3 regions of the Streptomyces sp. NPDC012794 genome follow, and region 1 is predicted to be linked to each of the others. Evidence: riboswitches for the same ligand, from Rfam matches in the RefSeq annotation. Region 1 holds a riboswitch; each other region holds the start of a gene.

Region 1 (4,995 bases):
GTCACCGCGGCGAAGATGGCGATGCGCGGGGACGGCAGCCACAAGGTCTCCCTCGACAAGGTCATCAAGACCATGAAGGAGACGGGCGCCGACATGAAGGTCAAGTACAAGGAGACGGCGCGCGGCGGGCTCGCGGTCAACGTGATCGAGTGCTGAACCGATAAGGATCTCCGGGCGGGGTCCGGACCGGTGTGCGGACCGGGTCGTGGCCGAAAAGAGGCCGTGCGGCCCGGCCCCTCGGGACCTTCGGCCCCGGAGCGCGCCCACGGGCGGCGATAGCGTGCGGGGAGGGGCGCCGGACCACCCCCGCACGACGAGAGGCAGCCGCCGATGGCCATCATCACCGACCACCGACTCCTGCCGCTGCGGCTGGAAGCCGCCCCCCTGAGCGTGCCCCTGACCGGCCGCTTCGTCTACCGCACGGACCGCCCGTACGAGGTGGCCGTCGACCTCCGGGGCGCTGGGGCCCACCTCGCCCGCTGGGTGTTCGCGCGCGAGCTGCTGCTCGACGGGCAGCACGCGCCCACCGGCGAGGGCGACGTACAGGTGTGGCCCCGCTGGAGCGGCTCGGAGCCGCGCGTCCTGCTCGGCTTCAGCAACGGCGAGCTCGGCTGCGTGGTCTCCGCCCGCGCCAGGGACGTGCGCGCGCTGTGCCGGCGGATGACGGAGCTGGTGCCGCGCGGGCAGGAACGGCGCCACTACGACCTGGACGCGCAGCTGAGCGCGCTGCTGGCGTACTGAGGCGCGGCGCGCGGAACCGCGGGCGCCCCGGCGGTGTCCTAGGAGATGACAGGCAGTCCCCGTCTCACGGAACCGGGGAGACATCATGCGTCACCCGCACCGCCGCCGGATCGTGGCCCTGGCCACGGGCGCCCTGCTCACCGCCGGGCTCGCGCTCTCCACGTCGCCGGCCTCCGCCGCCACCACGTCCACCCGCACCCAGACCCCGCTCGTCGTCAACGCGCGCTGGGGCGGGCACTGCACGTTCGACCGGATCGTGATCGACCTCCAGGGGTACGTCCCCCCGGTCACCGTCACCCCCGTGTCCCAGCTGGTCTACGACGGGTCCGGCAAGCCCGTGCCGCTGGCCGGGAAGTACTTCCTGGAGATCCGGCTGCACCCCGCCGCCGCCCACGACGACGCGGGGCAGAACGTCTACCAGGGGCCCAAGCTCCAGAAGATCTACCTCAGCAAGCTCAAGGGCATCGCTCTGACCGGCGACTTCGAGGGGTACGTGACCTTCGGCGCCGCCTTCGACACCCAGCCGTCCTACAGCACCTCCGTCCTGCACTCGCCCGAGCGGTTCGTGCTGGACATCGCGCACCCGAACACCTGCTGACCCGAGCGGGTACGGACGGGGGGCCCGGGACGCGTGACGTCCCGGGCCCGCCGTCGTATCAGGGGGGCGGCCGCCGGTGTCCGGGGGTCCGGGTTGTGACGGTCCGTGCGGACGACTAGGGTCATCGGGCCTTGGTGTTCGGGAAACCGGTGGAAAACCGGTGCGGCCCTCGCCACTGTAATCGGGAAGTCCGGCTCCAATCCTCCCTGACGCCGTCCGGGAGGCGCCCCCAGCGGGCAGGCCACTGGGCCCACGCGGGAGACCGCACGGGCCCGGGAAGGCGGAGCCCGGGCATCATGACCCGTGAGCCAGGAGACCGGCCGAGGCGCGTCGTCCATCCACGAGGTGCTGGAGAGGTCTCCCAACTCATGCATATCGCCGAGGGGTTCCTGCCCCCTTTGCACGCGGCCGCCTGGGGCGCCGCGTCCGCCCCCTTCGTCGTCCACGGGGTCCGGGCCCTGACCCGCGAGGTGAAGGCGAACCCGGAGAGCACGCTGCTGCTCGGGGCGTCCGGTGCGTTCACGTTCGTCCTGTCCGCCCTGAAGATCCCTTCTGTGACGGGAAGTTGCTCGCACCCGACCGGAACGGGGCTCGGAGCCATCCTCTTCCGTCCGCCGGTCATGGCGGTGCTCGGCACGATCACCCTGCTCTTCCAGGCGCTGCTGCTGGCCCACGGCGGGCTCACCACGCTGGGCGCCAACGTGTTCTCGATGGCCGTCGCGGGGCCCTGGGCGGGCTACGGCGTCTACCGGCTGCTGCGCAGGTCCGGCCTGCCGCTGATGGTGGGCGTCTTCTTCGGCGCCTTCTTCGCCGACCTGATCACCTACTGCGTGACCTCCGTCCAGCTGGCGCTGGCCTTCCCCGACCCGGCGAGCGGCTTCCTGGGCTCCCTGGAGAAGTTCGCGGGCATCTTCGCCCTCACCCAGATCCCCCTCGCCGTGAGCGAGGGCCTGCTGACCGTGCTCGTGATGCGGCTGCTGATGCAGTCCAGCGCGGCGGACCTGGTCCGGCTCGGCGTCACGAAGCTGACCGGCGGCAAGCGGACCGAGCAGGGGGCGGCACTCTGATGACCAGGAACACGAAGATCAACACCCTGCTGCTGCTCCTGGTGGCGGCACTGGCCGTGATCCCGCTCGCGCTGGGGCTCGGCGAGGGCAAGGAGGAGCCGTTCGCCGGCGCCGACGCCCAGGCGGAGGCGGCCATCACGGAGCTGAAGCCGGATTACGAGCCCTGGTTCTCCCCGTTGTACGAACCCCCCTCGGGCGAGATCGAGTCGGCGCTGTTCGCGCTCCAGGCGGCGCTCGGCGCGGGCGTCCTCGCCTACTACTTCGGCGTCCGCAAGGGCCGGCGCCAGGGCGCCGCACAGGCCCTCGCCGAGGCCGGGGCGGCCGAGAAGACCCGCACCACCCCGGAGCCGTAGGCGGTGCTGCCGATCGACGTGGCGGCCCACTCCAGCCGCTGGCGGGGCCGCCACCCCCTGGAGAAGGCCCTGCTGGGGTTCGGGCTCACGGTCACCGCCGTGTGCCTGCCGCCCTGGCCCGGCGGGCCGCTGGTCGCCGCCGCGACCCTGGCCGTGCTGCTCGGGCCCGCCGGGGTGCCCGGGCGGCAGCTGTGGCGGGCCTTCCGGGTCCCGCTCGGGTTCTGCGTGACCGGGGCCCTGCCGCTGATGGTCTCGGTGGGCAGCCCCGACGGCTTCCTCGCCCTGGCCCCGGACGGGCCCCGGCACGCGGCCGAGCTGCTGCTGCGCACCTCCGCGGCCTCGCTCGGGGTGCTGCTGTTCGCCTTCACCACACCGGTCTCGGACGTGCTGCCCCGGCTGGTGCGGGCCGGGGTGCCCGCACCCGTGGTGGACGTGGCCCTGGTCATGTACCGGATCGGCTTCCTGCTGCTGGACTCGATGGCCCAGGTGCGCCGCGCCCAGGCGGCCCGGCTCGGGCAGACGAGCCGGGCCGCGGTGTGGCGTTCGCTGGCCGGGCTCGCGGCGACCTCGTTCGTCCGGGCCTTCGACCGTGCCGCCCGGCTCCAGCAGGGGCTGGCGGGGCGCGGCTACGACGGCGCGCTGCGGGTGCTCGTACCCGACGCGGCGCTGTCCCGGCGGTTCCTGGCGGGGTCCGCCGCCCTGCTGGCCGCCCTGGTCGCGGGGACCCTCGTACTGAAGGAGCTGTGGCTGTGACCCCGTTGGTGGAGCTGGTCGGCGCGGGTTACGCGTACGAGGACGGCCCGGCCGTGCTGTCCGGGGTGGACTTCGCCATCGCCGAGGGCCGGGCGCTGGTGCTGCTGGGCCGCAACGGCAGCGGCAAGACCACGCTGATGCGGCTGCTGAGCGGCGGGCTGCGGCCCGGCACGGGGGCGCTGCGCCTCGGCGGCGCGGAGGTGGCGTACGACCGCAAGGGCCTGGTCCGGCTGCGCACCTCGGTGCAGCTGGTGGTGCAGGACCCGGACGACCAGCTCTTCGCCGCCTCCGTCGGGCAGGACGTGTCCTTCGGCCCGATGAACCTGGGACTGCCGGCCGCGGAGGTCCGCGAGCGGGTGGACGCCGCCCTGGCCGCGCTGGACATCACCGCGCTGCGGGACCGCCCGACGCACCTGCTGTCGTACGGGCAGCGCAAGCGCGCGGCGATCGCGGGCGCGGTGGCGATGGCCCCGCGGGTGCTGATCCTGGACGAGCCGACTGCCGGGCTCGACCCGGACGGGCAGGAACGCCTCCTGGACGTCCTCGCGGGGCTGCGCGCGACCGGCACCACGGTGGTCATGGCCACCCACGACGTGGACCTCGCGGTCCGCTGGGCCGACGACGCGGCCGTGCTGACCCCGGCCGGGATCCGTACGGGCCCCGCCGGGGAGCTGCTGTCGGACCCGGAACTGCTGGCGTCGGCGGGCCTGCGCCAGGCCTGGGCGCCGGCGGTGACGGCCCTGCTGCGCGCGCACGGCCTGCTGGCGGCGGGCGTGCCCGGTCCGCGGGTGCCGGAGGCGCTGGCCGAGTGGCGGCCGGCGGCGCCGCCGGCCCGGCCGCAAACCTAGGATGGCGGCATGTCGCTGCCGCACGCCATCCTGACCGCCCTGCTCGAGAAGCCCTCCTCGGGGCTGGAGCTGACCCGGCGGTTCGACAAGTCGATCGGCTACTTCTGGTCCTCCACGCACCAGCAGATCTACCGGGAGCTGGGGCGGCTGGAGGAGGCCGGGCTGATCCGGGCGCTGCCGAGCGAGGTGCCCGTGCGCGGGCAGAAGAAGGAGTACGAGGTCCTGCCCGACGGCCGCGCGGAGCTGGCGCGGTGGGTGGACGAGAGTCAGGACCCGAAGCCGGTGCGGGACGCACTGCTGCTGCGGATCCGTGCGGCGGCGGTGGTCGGCCCGCAGCGGCTGGGGCCGGAGCTGCGGCGCCATCTGGAGCTGCACCGGGCGCAGTTGGCCACGTACGAGGCCATCGAGGCGAAGGACTTCCCGCCGGGGCGGGACGCGGCCGCGGACCGGTTGCGCCGGCTCGTGCTGCACGGCGGCATCGCCCTGGAGGGGTTCTGGCTGAGCTGGCTGGAGGAAGCGCTGTCCGAGGTGGAGAAACTGGCTTCGGGGGAGGCTCCGCCGGAGGACGGGGCCTGACGCGCCCCCGCCCCGGCCTGCGGGGCGGAGGCGGACGCGCCGCGCTTACTTGTTCAGGG
Region 2 (4,995 bases), on a different contig from region 1:
CGAGGACCTGCGGGTCCGGCTTCTCCCACATGCCGCGGGACTCGGCCTCCAGGAGGCGTTCCGCGATGCCGTGGAGGGCCCAGGGGTTGGCCTCCTCCAGGAAGGCGCGGTTCTCCGGGTCCAGGACGTACGTCTCCGTGAGCTTGTCGTACATCCAGTCCGCCACCACGCCCGTCGTGGCGTCGTAGCCGAAGAGGTAGTCGACCGTCGCCGCCAGTTCGAAGGCGCCCTTGTAGCCGTGGCGGCGCATCGCCTCGATCCACTTGGGGTTCACGACGCGGGCCCGGAAGACGCGGGAGGTCTCCTCGACGAGCGTGCGGGTCTTGACCGTTTCCGGGCGGGTGGAGTCGCCGATGTACGCCTCGGGGGCCGTGCCGCGCAGGGCGCGGACGGTGGCCACCATGCCGCCGTGGTACTGGAAGTAGTCGTCGGAGTCCGCGATGTCGTGCTCGCGGGTGTCGGTGTTCTTCGCGGCCACCGTGATCCGCTTGTACGCCGTCTCCATCTCGGTGCGGGCCGGGCGGCCCTCCAGGCCGCGGCCGTAGGCGTAGCCGCCCCAGACCGTGTAGACCTCCGCCAGGTCGGCGTCCGTACGCCAGTCCCGGGAGTCGATCAGCTGGAGGATGCCGGCCCCGTACGTGCCCGGGCGCGAGCCGAAGATGCGGGTGGTGGCCTTGCGTTCGTCACCGTGGGCGGCGAGGTCGGCCTGGGCGTGGGCCCGGACGAAGTTGTCCGAGGCCGGCTCGTCCAGGGAGGCCGCCAGCCGGACCGCGTCGTCCAGGAGGCCGATGACGTGCGGGAACGCGTCCCGGAAGAAGCCCGAGATGCGCAGCGTCACGTCGATGCGAGGGCGGCCCAGCTCCGCGAGGGGGATCGCCTCGACGCCGGTGACGCGGCGCGAGGCCTCGTCCCAGACGGGGCGGACGCCGAGGAGGGCGAGGGCCTCGGCCACGTCGTCGCCCGCCGTGCGCATCGCGCTCGTGCCCCACAGCGACAGGCCGACCGAGGCCGGCCACTCCTCGTCGTGGTCGGTGCGGTAGCGGGTCAGCAGGGAGTCCGCGAGGGCCTGGCCCGTCTCCCACGCCAGCCGGGACGGGACGGCCTTGGGGTCGACCGAGTAGAAGTTGCGGCCGGTCGGGAGGACGTTGACCAGGCCGCGCAGCGGCGAACCCGACGGGCCCGCCGGGACGAAGCCGCCGTCCAGGGCCCGCACGACGTGGGCGATCTCGTCCGTGGTGCCGGCCAGGCGGGGGACCACCTCGTGCGCGGCGAAGGCGAGGATGTCCGCGACGGCCCGCGGACGGCCCGCCGCGACGGTGGCGACCGCGTCGGGGGACCAGCCGGCGTCTTCCATGGCCTGGACCAGGGTGCGGGCGGTTTCCTCGACCTCGTCCGCCGCCGTGCGGGTGGCCGCCGACTCGTCGAGGCCGAGGGCCTCGCGCAGGCCCGGCAGGGCGGAGGCGCCGCCCCAGATCTGGCGGGCACGGAGGATGGACAGCACCAGGTTGACCCGGGCCGGCCCCGTCGGGGCGCCGCCGAGGACGTGCAGGCCGTCGCGGATCTGGGCGTCCTTGACCTCGCACAGCCAGCCGTCGACGTGCAGCAGGAAGTCGTCGAACCCGTCGTCGTCCGGACGCTCGTCGAGGCCCAGGTCGTGGTCGAGCTTCGCGGCCTGGATCAGCGTCCAGATCTGGGCGCGGATCGCCGGGAGCTTGGACGGGTCCATGGCGCTGATCTGGGCGTACTCGTCCAGGTGCTGCTCCAGGCGCGCGATGTCGCCGTACGATTCCGCGCGGGCCATCGGCGGCACGAGGTGGTCGACCAGGGTGGCGTGCACGCGGCGCTTGGCCTGCGTGCCCTCGCCCGGGTCGTTCACCAGGAACGGGTAGACGAGCGGGAGGTCGCCGAGCGCCGCGTCCGGCGCGCAGGACGCGGAGAGGCCGGCGTTCTTGCCCGGCAGCCACTCCAGGTTGCCGTGCTTGCCCAGGTGGATCATCGCGTCGGCGCCGAAGCCGCCGTCCTCGGCGGCCGCCTGGATCCAGCGGTACGCCGCCAGGTAGTGGTGCGAGGGCGGCAGGTCCGGGTCGTGGTAGATCGCGATCGGGTTCTCGCCGAAGCCGCGCGGCGGCTGGATGAGGATCAGCAGGTTCCCGCGGCGGAGCGCGGCGAGGACGATGTCGCCGTCCGGGTTCGAGGAGCGGTCCACGAACATGTTGCCGGGGGCCTCGCCCCAGTGCTCCTCGACGCTCTCGCGCAGCTCGGCCGGGAGTTCGGCGAACCAGCGCCGGTAGTCGGCCGCCGGGATGCGGACCGGGTTGCGGGCCAGCTGCTCCTCGGTCAGCCAGTCCTGGTCGTGGCCGCCGGCCTCGATCAGGGCCCGGATCAGCTCGTCGCCGTCGCCGGAGACCAGGCCGGGGATCTCGGCCTCGGGGCCGAAGTCGTAGCCGTGGGCGATGAGGGTGCGCAGGAGCTCGACGGCGCTGGCCGGGGTGTCCAGGCCGACCGCGTTGCCGATGCGGGAGTGCTTGGTGGGGTACGCGGACAGGACGAGCGCGATCCGCTTGTCGGCGGGCTCGATGTGGCGCAACCGGGCGTGGCGCACGGCGATGCCGGCGACGCGGGCGGCCCGCTCCGGGTCGGCGACGTACGCGGGCAGGCCGTCCTCGTCGATCTCCTTGAAGGAGAACGGGACGGTGATCAGACGGCCGTCGAACTCGGGGACGGCGACCTGGGTGGCGGCGTCGAGCGGAGACAGGCCCTCGTCGTTCTCCTCCCAGTTGCCGCGCGAACCGGTCAGACACAGCGCCTGGAGGATCGGCACGCCGAGCCCGGCCAGCGCCCCCGCGTCCCAGGACTCGTCGTCCCCGCCGGCGGAGGCGGTGGCGGGGCGGGTGCCGCCGGCGGCGAGCACGGTGGTGATGATCGCGTCCGCCGGCTCCAGCGCCTGGAGCAGCTCCGGCTCGGGGGAGCGCAGGGAGGAGACGTAGAGGGGAACGGGCTGCCCGCCCTTGGCCTCGATGGCGTCGCAGAGGGCGTGCACGAAGGCGGTGTTGCCGCTCATCTGGTGGGCGCGGTAGTACAGCACCGCGACCCGGGGCCCGGTGGCCGTGCCGGCGGGCCGGTCCAGGGGACCCCAGGTGGGGGAGGCGGCGGCGGGCTCGAAGCCGTGGCCGGTGAGCAGCACGGTGTCGGAGAGGAAGCGCGCCAGCTGGCCGAGGTTGGCCGGGCCGCCGTGCGCGAGGTAGCGGTGCGCCTCGGCGGCGATGCCGATCGGGACCGTGGAGGCCTCCATCAGCTGGGCGTCGGGGGCCTGTTCGCCGGTCAGCACGACCACCGGGCGGGTCTGGCCGGGGGCGAGGAGCACGTCCAGGCCCTCCTGCCAGGCGCGCAGGCCGCCGAGGAGGCGTACGACGACCAGCCCGACGCCGTCGAGCAGTCCGGGGAGATCGTCGAGGGGAAGGCGGGAGGGGTTCGCGAACCGGTACGGCACGGGGCCGCCGGCGACGTTCGCGGCGCGGGCGCTGAGCAGATCGGTGTCGGACGTCGACAGCAGCAGGATCATGCGGCGGCAGGCCTTCCTCGGGGTTTCCGCGCCCCGGGCAGTGAGGACAGCGGGAGTTCCTGACTCACCCGGCCGATCGCTCCGCGGGGTTCACAGTGGCGGGACCGCGCCGGAATCGCACCGGGCTTCCTCCCATGTCGCCGTCCTCGGCGATGACGGGCCGAGCGGCCCGTCGGAAGGTCATCTTAGGCGGCCTTTCCCCTGGCCGGGAGTGGGGGTGGGATCGGGGCCGCCCCGTCGCCGCGGCCCCGCCCCGGACCCCGCGCCCCGCACGCGGGCGGCGCCGCCTCCCGGCCCGGCGCGGCGGGAGGCGGCCCGGGCCGGGGTGGCGACGGACACAGGCCGGGGCCGCGCAATCGTGGGTATGCTCGCGGCCATGCCCCAGCCCCCCTCCGCCGCGTCACGGGACGAACCCGTCATACGCGACCGCGGCGACGCCTGCCCCGGCGCGCTGCGGCTGCACGCCGCCGACGACGGCTACCTGGCGCGCGTCCGGATCCCCGGGGGACTGCTCACCACCGCCCAGGCGTTCGTGCTCGGGGCCGCCGCCGACCGGTTCGGCGACGGGCACCTGGAGCTCACCTCGCGCGGCAACGTCCAGCTGCGCGGCCTCTCCGACGGCTGCGGCACCCGGCTCGCCCGGCTGCTGGACGGTGCCGGGCTGCTGCCCGCGCCGAGCCACGAGCGGGTGCGCAACATCGTGGCCTCCCCGATGGGCGGCCCCCGCGTCGCGTACCGGGTCCGGGAACTGGACCGGCTGCTCTGCGCGAGCACCCGGGCGACGGCCCTGTCCGGGCGGTTCCTCTTCGCCGTTGACGACGGGCGCGGGGACGTCGCCGCCCTCGACCCCGATGTCACGGTGCTGGGGGGCGGCGGTGACGGGGAGGGCGGGGACGGTGGCGACCGTGACGGGGGCAGTGGCGACGGCGGGCGCCGGGTGCTGGTCCGGCTCGGAGCCGCCGCCGACGCCGTCCGCGTGGCCCCGGCCGACGCGCCCCGGGCGGCGCTGCTGGCCGCCGAGTACTTCCTCGACGCCGCCGACGCCGCCGGCACCCGGGCCTGGCGGGTCGCCGAGCTGCCTGACGGACACGACCTGGACGGCGGGGAGTTCGCCGCGCGACTGGCCGCCGCCGGGATCGACGCGGCCCGCGTCCCCGAGGTGGCGTGGCCCTGCGCGGAACCGCCCCGGCCGCGGGGGGCCGGGGGCGCGCTGTGCGTCCTGCCCCCGCTCGGCCGGCTGAGCTCCGCCCAGTGGCGGACCCTGGCCGAGGTCGCCGAAGCCGGCGGCCGGGAGCTGCGCGTCACCCCGTGGCGCAGTGTCGTCCTGCCGGACACCGGGACCCCCGTCCCCGCCGGCGGCTGCGCACGGCTCGAGGCGGCCGGCCTGGTGGTCCGCCCCGACAGCCCCTGGCAGTCCGTCACCGCCTGTACCG
Region 3 (4,995 bases), on a different contig from region 1:
GCGCCGCCGGTCCTCCGGGCCGTCCTGCTCCCAGAACCGTTTGTGCGGGCTGCGGCCCATGGCGACGACCTCGCGGACCGTCAGCCCGAAGGTGCCGGTGGCGTCCTGCGGGACCACCGCCACCCGCCGGGCGCGCTCCTTGACGCCGAGCGCCGCGGCATCGGCCCCGTCGAGCAGCACCCGGCCGGCGGTGGGCCGCAGGGCGCCGTAGACGCAGCGCAGCAGGGTGGTCTTGCCGCTGCCGTTCGGCCCGACCACGCCGACCGTCTCACCGGGGCGGGCGGTGAGGTCGACTCCGTGCAGCAGGGTGTGCCCGTCCACCTCGTAACGAAGGGCCTCGACGGCGAGTTCCGCCGGTCCGCCGTTCATCCGGCCACCGCCTCGGACCGGCCCGTCCGGCGCAGCATCCACAGGAAGAACGGGCCGCCCAGCAGTGCGGTGACCACCCCGACCGGGATCTCCTCGGGAGCCGCCGCCGTACGGGCGACCAGGTCGGCCAGGACCAGGAAGACCGCGCCGGCCAGCGCGGCGACCGGGAGCAGGGCCCGGTGGCCGGCGCCGACCGCCATCCGGGCGGCGTGGGGGACCATCAGCCCGACGAAGCCGATCGCCCCGCTGTAGGCGACGAGCACCCCGATGACGAGGGAGGAGACCACGAACACGGCGGCGCGGAAGCGTCCGGTGTCCAGGCCGAGCGTGCGGGCTCCCTCCTCCCCCGCGAGCAGCAGGTCCAGCGGCCGGGCCAGCGCGAGCAGCAGGCCGGTGCCGGCGAGCAGCGCGGCGGCCGGCAGTGCCAGTTCCTCCCAGCGGGCCCCTCCGAGGCCGCCCAGGGACCAGAACAGGGCGGTGCGGATCTGGTCGGGGTGCGCGGACAGCACGAGGACCAGGCTGGTCAGCGCGGACAGGACGTACTGCACGGCGACCCCGGCCAGGATCAGCCGCCCGGTGCTCATGGTGCCGCCGCGCCGGGCCATGGCGTAGACGGCGACGAGCGCCACCGTCGAGCCCGCGAACGCGGCGGCCGGCAGCCCGAGCCCGCCCGCGAGTCCGGCGGCGCCCGCGCCGGACACGATGACCAGCACCGCTCCCGCCGAGGCTCCGGAGGAGGCCCCGAGGAGGAACGGATCGGCGAGCGGGTTGCGTACGAGGGCCTGGAGCACGGCGCCGGAGACCGCGAGCCCGGCCCCGACGACGGCCCCGAGCAGCACGCGCGGCATCCGCACGTCCCACACGATGGAGGGGAAGGCGCCGGGCATCCCGGGGCCGCGGAGGACGATGCCGACGACCTCACCGGGGGCGATCCGTACGGGTCCCAGGGCGAGCCCCGCCACGGCCGCCGCGGCGAGCGCGGCGGCGAGGAGCACCAGGACACCGACGGTACGGCGCCCCCTCACGCCCCGGCTCACGCGGCGTCGGGGTGCAGCTGGCGGCCCAGGGACTCGACGGCGTCGGCGACGCGGACCCCGAGCACGGCCGAGGAGAGCGGCAGCACGACGAACCGGCGGTCCCTGACGGCGGGAACCCGCGCGAGCGCCGGATCGTTCAGCAGGCGCTGCTTCTTGGCCTCCACGGTGGTGCCGCCGTAGTCGTAGATGAGGATGACCTCGGGACCGCGCTCGATGACCTTCTCCCACGGCACGTCGCCGAAGGTGTCCTTGAGGTCGGCGAACACGTTCGTCCCCCCGGCCAGGGAGACGATCTCGTTGCCTATGCCGTTGCCGCCGGACGTGAAGGCGGAGGCCTCCCCGGAGTCGTAGACGAAGACGGACGGCCGGGGCCTGTCCTTCACGCGGGCGGTGACGGCGTCGACGCGGCGCTGCTCGTCCTGGACGAGGGCCGCGCCGCGCTCGGGCACGCCGAAGGTCCGGGCGACTTCGGTGATTTCGGTCTTCAGCTGTTCGAGCCCGACCGGGCCCTGGGTGCAGTACTCCACGCTCAGCCGCGAGTTGATGCCGGCCTTGGCCAGCCCTTCGCGGTCCCGGCCCTGCCCCTTGTCGAAGGCGCTGGCGTAACCGCCGTACACGAAGTCGGGGTTGGCCCCGAGGAGCACCTCCTTCGAGGGGTACTCCTCGGCCAGCACCTTGATCTTGTCGTAGGCGGGCCGGTAGGCGGGCAGCACGGAGTCGTCGAGATACGCGGTGCCGGCCATCCGGTCCTGGAGTCCGAGGGCCAGCATGATCTCGGTGGCGTGCTGGTTCATGGTGACGGCGCGTTCGGGCGGCGCCTGATAGGTGGTGCTGACGCCGCAGTTGGTCACGGCGTACGGGAACCCGGGCGCGGCGTGCGCACCGGGCCCGGGCCGCTCCGCCCCGGGCGGACCGCCGCAGGCGGCGAGCGGCACGACGAGAGCGAGCGGCAGGAAGGAGCGCACGGCGGCGCGGACACGCGACATGATGAGGCCTCTCCGGGGGATCCTCGTCCCCGGTCGAAGTGAAGAGGCGGTGCGTCAGTGTCTGACTCCCGGCCGTCGCGCGGACGCGGCGGCCGGTCACAGTGGCGGGACCGCACCGGATTCACACCGGTTTCCTGTCCTGCACCGCCGGGACAACCGTGCCAAGTCTGCCAGACGCGGTGTTCGCCCCCCCCGGAAGGGGCCACGGATCCTGACGCTCCGGCGGAGGCCGAACACCGCCGGCCGCATCACCCACCTGTCCGGCAACACGCCCAGGACGCCACGGGCGTCGTCGGAACCGGGCGGCACGCGCCCGGCCCTGGTCACGGCTCCGGCGCGCCCGGTTGCCGAAGTCCCGCCACCGTGCGGGACTTGCACACGTCACAGACCGGTCACAGCCACCCCACAGCCACCCGTTCCCGGCGAACATGGCGCGATGCGCACACGCCACACGATCACCCTGCTCACCGCCGCCACCGCCCTGGCCCTCGCCGGCTGTAATCCCCCGGCCGCCAGTACCGCCGGCAAGCCCGCGGCAGCCGACACGCCCGCTGCGCCGGGCACCCCCTCGTCCGCCGCCCCCACACCAGCACCGGTGAAGGCGGGCCGGCTCCCCAGTTTCGTCGGCAAGGGTCTTCAAACCGCCCAGGACGAGGCGCAGGCCGCGGGGTTCTACGTGCTCAAGTCCCACGACGCGCTCGGCCGCGACCGGCTTCAGACCCTCGACCGCAACTGGAAGGTCTGCTCCCAGACCCCGGCCGGCGGCAGCACCGTCGACACCGGCACCACCATCGATTTCGGCGCCGTCAAGCTCGAAGAGTCCTGCCCCGCTGTGGACGCGCCCGCTCCCAAGCCCGTCGGGAACACCATGGGGAACTTCGCCGGACAGGGCATGAAGGCCGTCCGCGCCGCCCTGCCGGCCAACGCGTCGATCACCGTGAAGGACGCGGTGCAGAGCCGCATGGTCCTTCAGGAGTCCAACTGGAAGGTCTGCTCCCAGGACCCGAAGGCAGGGACCGCGCTGAACGGCCAGCCCGTCACCTTCACCGTCGCCAAGACCGACGAGACCTGCCCCTGACCGCCCGGCGCCCCGCGGACGCGGAAACAAGAACGGACCCCGGGAGTGATCTCCCGGGGTCCGGCTCGGCAGGGGTAGCAGGATTCGAACCTACGACATCTGGTTTTGGAGACCAGCGCTCTGACCAGCTGAGCTATACCCCTCCAGTGGCGCCAAGCCTGCCATGAAGCGGGCGGGAGATCCAATCCATATTCCGTGTCGCCGGTGGCGGGAGCGGGGCCGGCGGAGGATCGTGGGCGGGGAGGGGGCGGGTACGCGGAGTGGAGGAGGAGTCGTGCGCCACCGTGCGGGGCGGCTGCTGGGGCCCCTCCTCGCGCTCCTGCTGGTCGGCGCCGGGCCCGACGGGTCCGGGGAGACCGTCCCCCTCGACGGGAGCCGGCCCGGGGAGCGGCTCGACGTCACGCTGACCCGGGTCGTCGACCCCGCGGGCCGTGTGGACGCCGACCGGCTGGTCGCCGTCGAGCTGCGCCTGGAGAACACCGGGACGGTGCCGTACGAGGACTCCCCCGCGCCGGCCGCGCACCTCCTCGACGCCGAAGGGCAGCGGTTCACGGGCTCCAGCACCGCGACCGGCGCCGGGCCGAGCCTTCCCGGCACCCTCACCCTGCCTCCCGGTGGTTCGGCCTCGGGGTTCGTCACCTTCCGGCTCCCCGAGGACGCCCGCCTCGCCGCGGTGCAGTTCGCGCTGGACGCGGGGCTGGGCGACGACGTGGGCCACTGGAGCCTGCCCTGAGCCTCGGGGCCCCGCCGCCGCGAACGGGCCGGAACCGGCCGGAAGTTACCGCGACGCGTGTAGTGACTTAGCAGGCGTTCGCCAGTAGAACTTGTTCCCACTCCATCGAGAGTGAGGAACGTCACATGAGTGACAAAAGCCTGAACAGCAAGGTGTCCAGGGGTGTTTCCCGCCGCGGATTCATCGCTGGAACTGGTTCTATTCTCGGAGCGGCCGCCCTCGCGGTCAACACACCCCCCGCCCATGCCGAACCGGCCATGGCGGCCGCGCACGCCCCCACTCCCCTCGCATCCGGGGCGCACGTCCCGGTCCTCGTGATCGGCACCGGCTACGGCGGCTCCGTCGCCGCGCTGCGGCTCGCCCAGGCCGGCGTCCCCGTACACATGGCCGAGATGGGCATGGCCTGGGACACCCCCGGCAGCGACGGCAAGATCTTCGCCAACACCACCAGGCCCGACTACCGTTCGTACTGGCTGCGCACCAGGACCAAGGCACCGCTGAGCAATTTCCTCGGCTTCCCCATCGACAAGGACGTCCCCCGGTACACGGGCATCCTCGATGCCGAGGAGATGGGCGGGATCACCGTCTACCAGGGCCGTGGCGTCGGCGGCGGCTCGCTGGTCAACGGCGGTATGGCCGTGACCCCCAGGCGGCAGAACTTCGCCGCCGTCCTCCCCTCGGTGGACGCCGAGGAGATGTACCGCACCTACTATCCGCGGGCCAACGCCGGGCTCGGAGTGGGACTCGTCGACCCGGACTGGTTCGAGACGGTCGCCTGCTACCAGTACGCCC

Evidence for each region. Region 1 has a riboswitch for cobalamin ahead of ACFY7H_RS20550 (energy-coupling factor ABC transporter permease). Riboswitches for the same ligand answer to the same signal wherever they lie in the genome.
Region 2: it holds a riboswitch for cobalamin, as region 1 does, so the genes downstream of both, cobN (cobaltochelatase subunit CobN) here and ACFY7H_RS20550 (energy-coupling factor ABC transporter permease) in region 1, are expected to answer to the same signal.
Region 3: it holds a riboswitch for cobalamin, as region 1 does, so the genes downstream of both, ACFY7H_RS21335 (ABC transporter substrate-binding protein) here and ACFY7H_RS20550 (energy-coupling factor ABC transporter permease) in region 1, are expected to answer to the same signal.

Annotation. Positions count from the first base shown of each region.
Region 1 covers NZ_JBIBCI010000010.1:202,180-207,174, reverse strand. The annotation lists gene ACFY7H_RS20565 (L-serine ammonia-lyase) at 1-156, shown strand, start outside; gene ACFY7H_RS20560 (SsgA family sporulation/cell division regulator) at 331-741, shown strand; gene ACFY7H_RS20555 (hypothetical protein) at 827-1,339, shown strand; cobalamin riboswitch at 1,455-1,679, shown strand; gene ACFY7H_RS20550 (energy-coupling factor ABC transporter permease) at 1,708-2,406, shown strand; gene ACFY7H_RS20545 (energy-coupling factor ABC transporter substrate-binding protein) at 2,406-2,759, shown strand; gene cbiQ (cobalt ECF transporter T component CbiQ) at 2,763-3,512, shown strand; gene ACFY7H_RS20535 (ATP-binding cassette domain-containing protein) at 3,503-4,360, shown strand; gene ACFY7H_RS20530 (PadR family transcriptional regulator) at 4,370-4,936, shown strand; gene ACFY7H_RS20525 (EF-hand domain-containing protein) at 4,982-4,995, opposite strand, start outside.
Region 2 covers NZ_JBIBCI010000029.1:24,306-29,300, forward strand. The annotation lists gene cobN (cobaltochelatase subunit CobN) at 1-3,562, opposite strand, end outside; cobalamin riboswitch at 3,595-3,752, opposite strand; gene ACFY7H_RS31790 (cobalamin biosynthesis protein CobG) at 3,927-4,995, shown strand, end outside.
Region 3 covers NZ_JBIBCI010000011.1:69,006-74,000, reverse strand. The annotation lists gene ACFY7H_RS21345 (ABC transporter ATP-binding protein) at 1-369, opposite strand, end outside; gene ACFY7H_RS21340 (FecCD family ABC transporter permease) at 366-1,394, opposite strand; gene ACFY7H_RS21335 (ABC transporter substrate-binding protein) at 1,403-2,392, opposite strand; cobalamin riboswitch at 2,427-2,565, opposite strand; gene ACFY7H_RS21330 (PASTA domain-containing protein) at 2,829-3,470, shown strand; tRNA gene ACFY7H_RS21325 (tRNA-Trp) at 3,540-3,613, opposite strand; gene ACFY7H_RS21320 (DUF4352 domain-containing protein) at 3,745-4,203, shown strand; gene ACFY7H_RS21315 (GMC oxidoreductase) at 4,329-4,995, shown strand, end outside.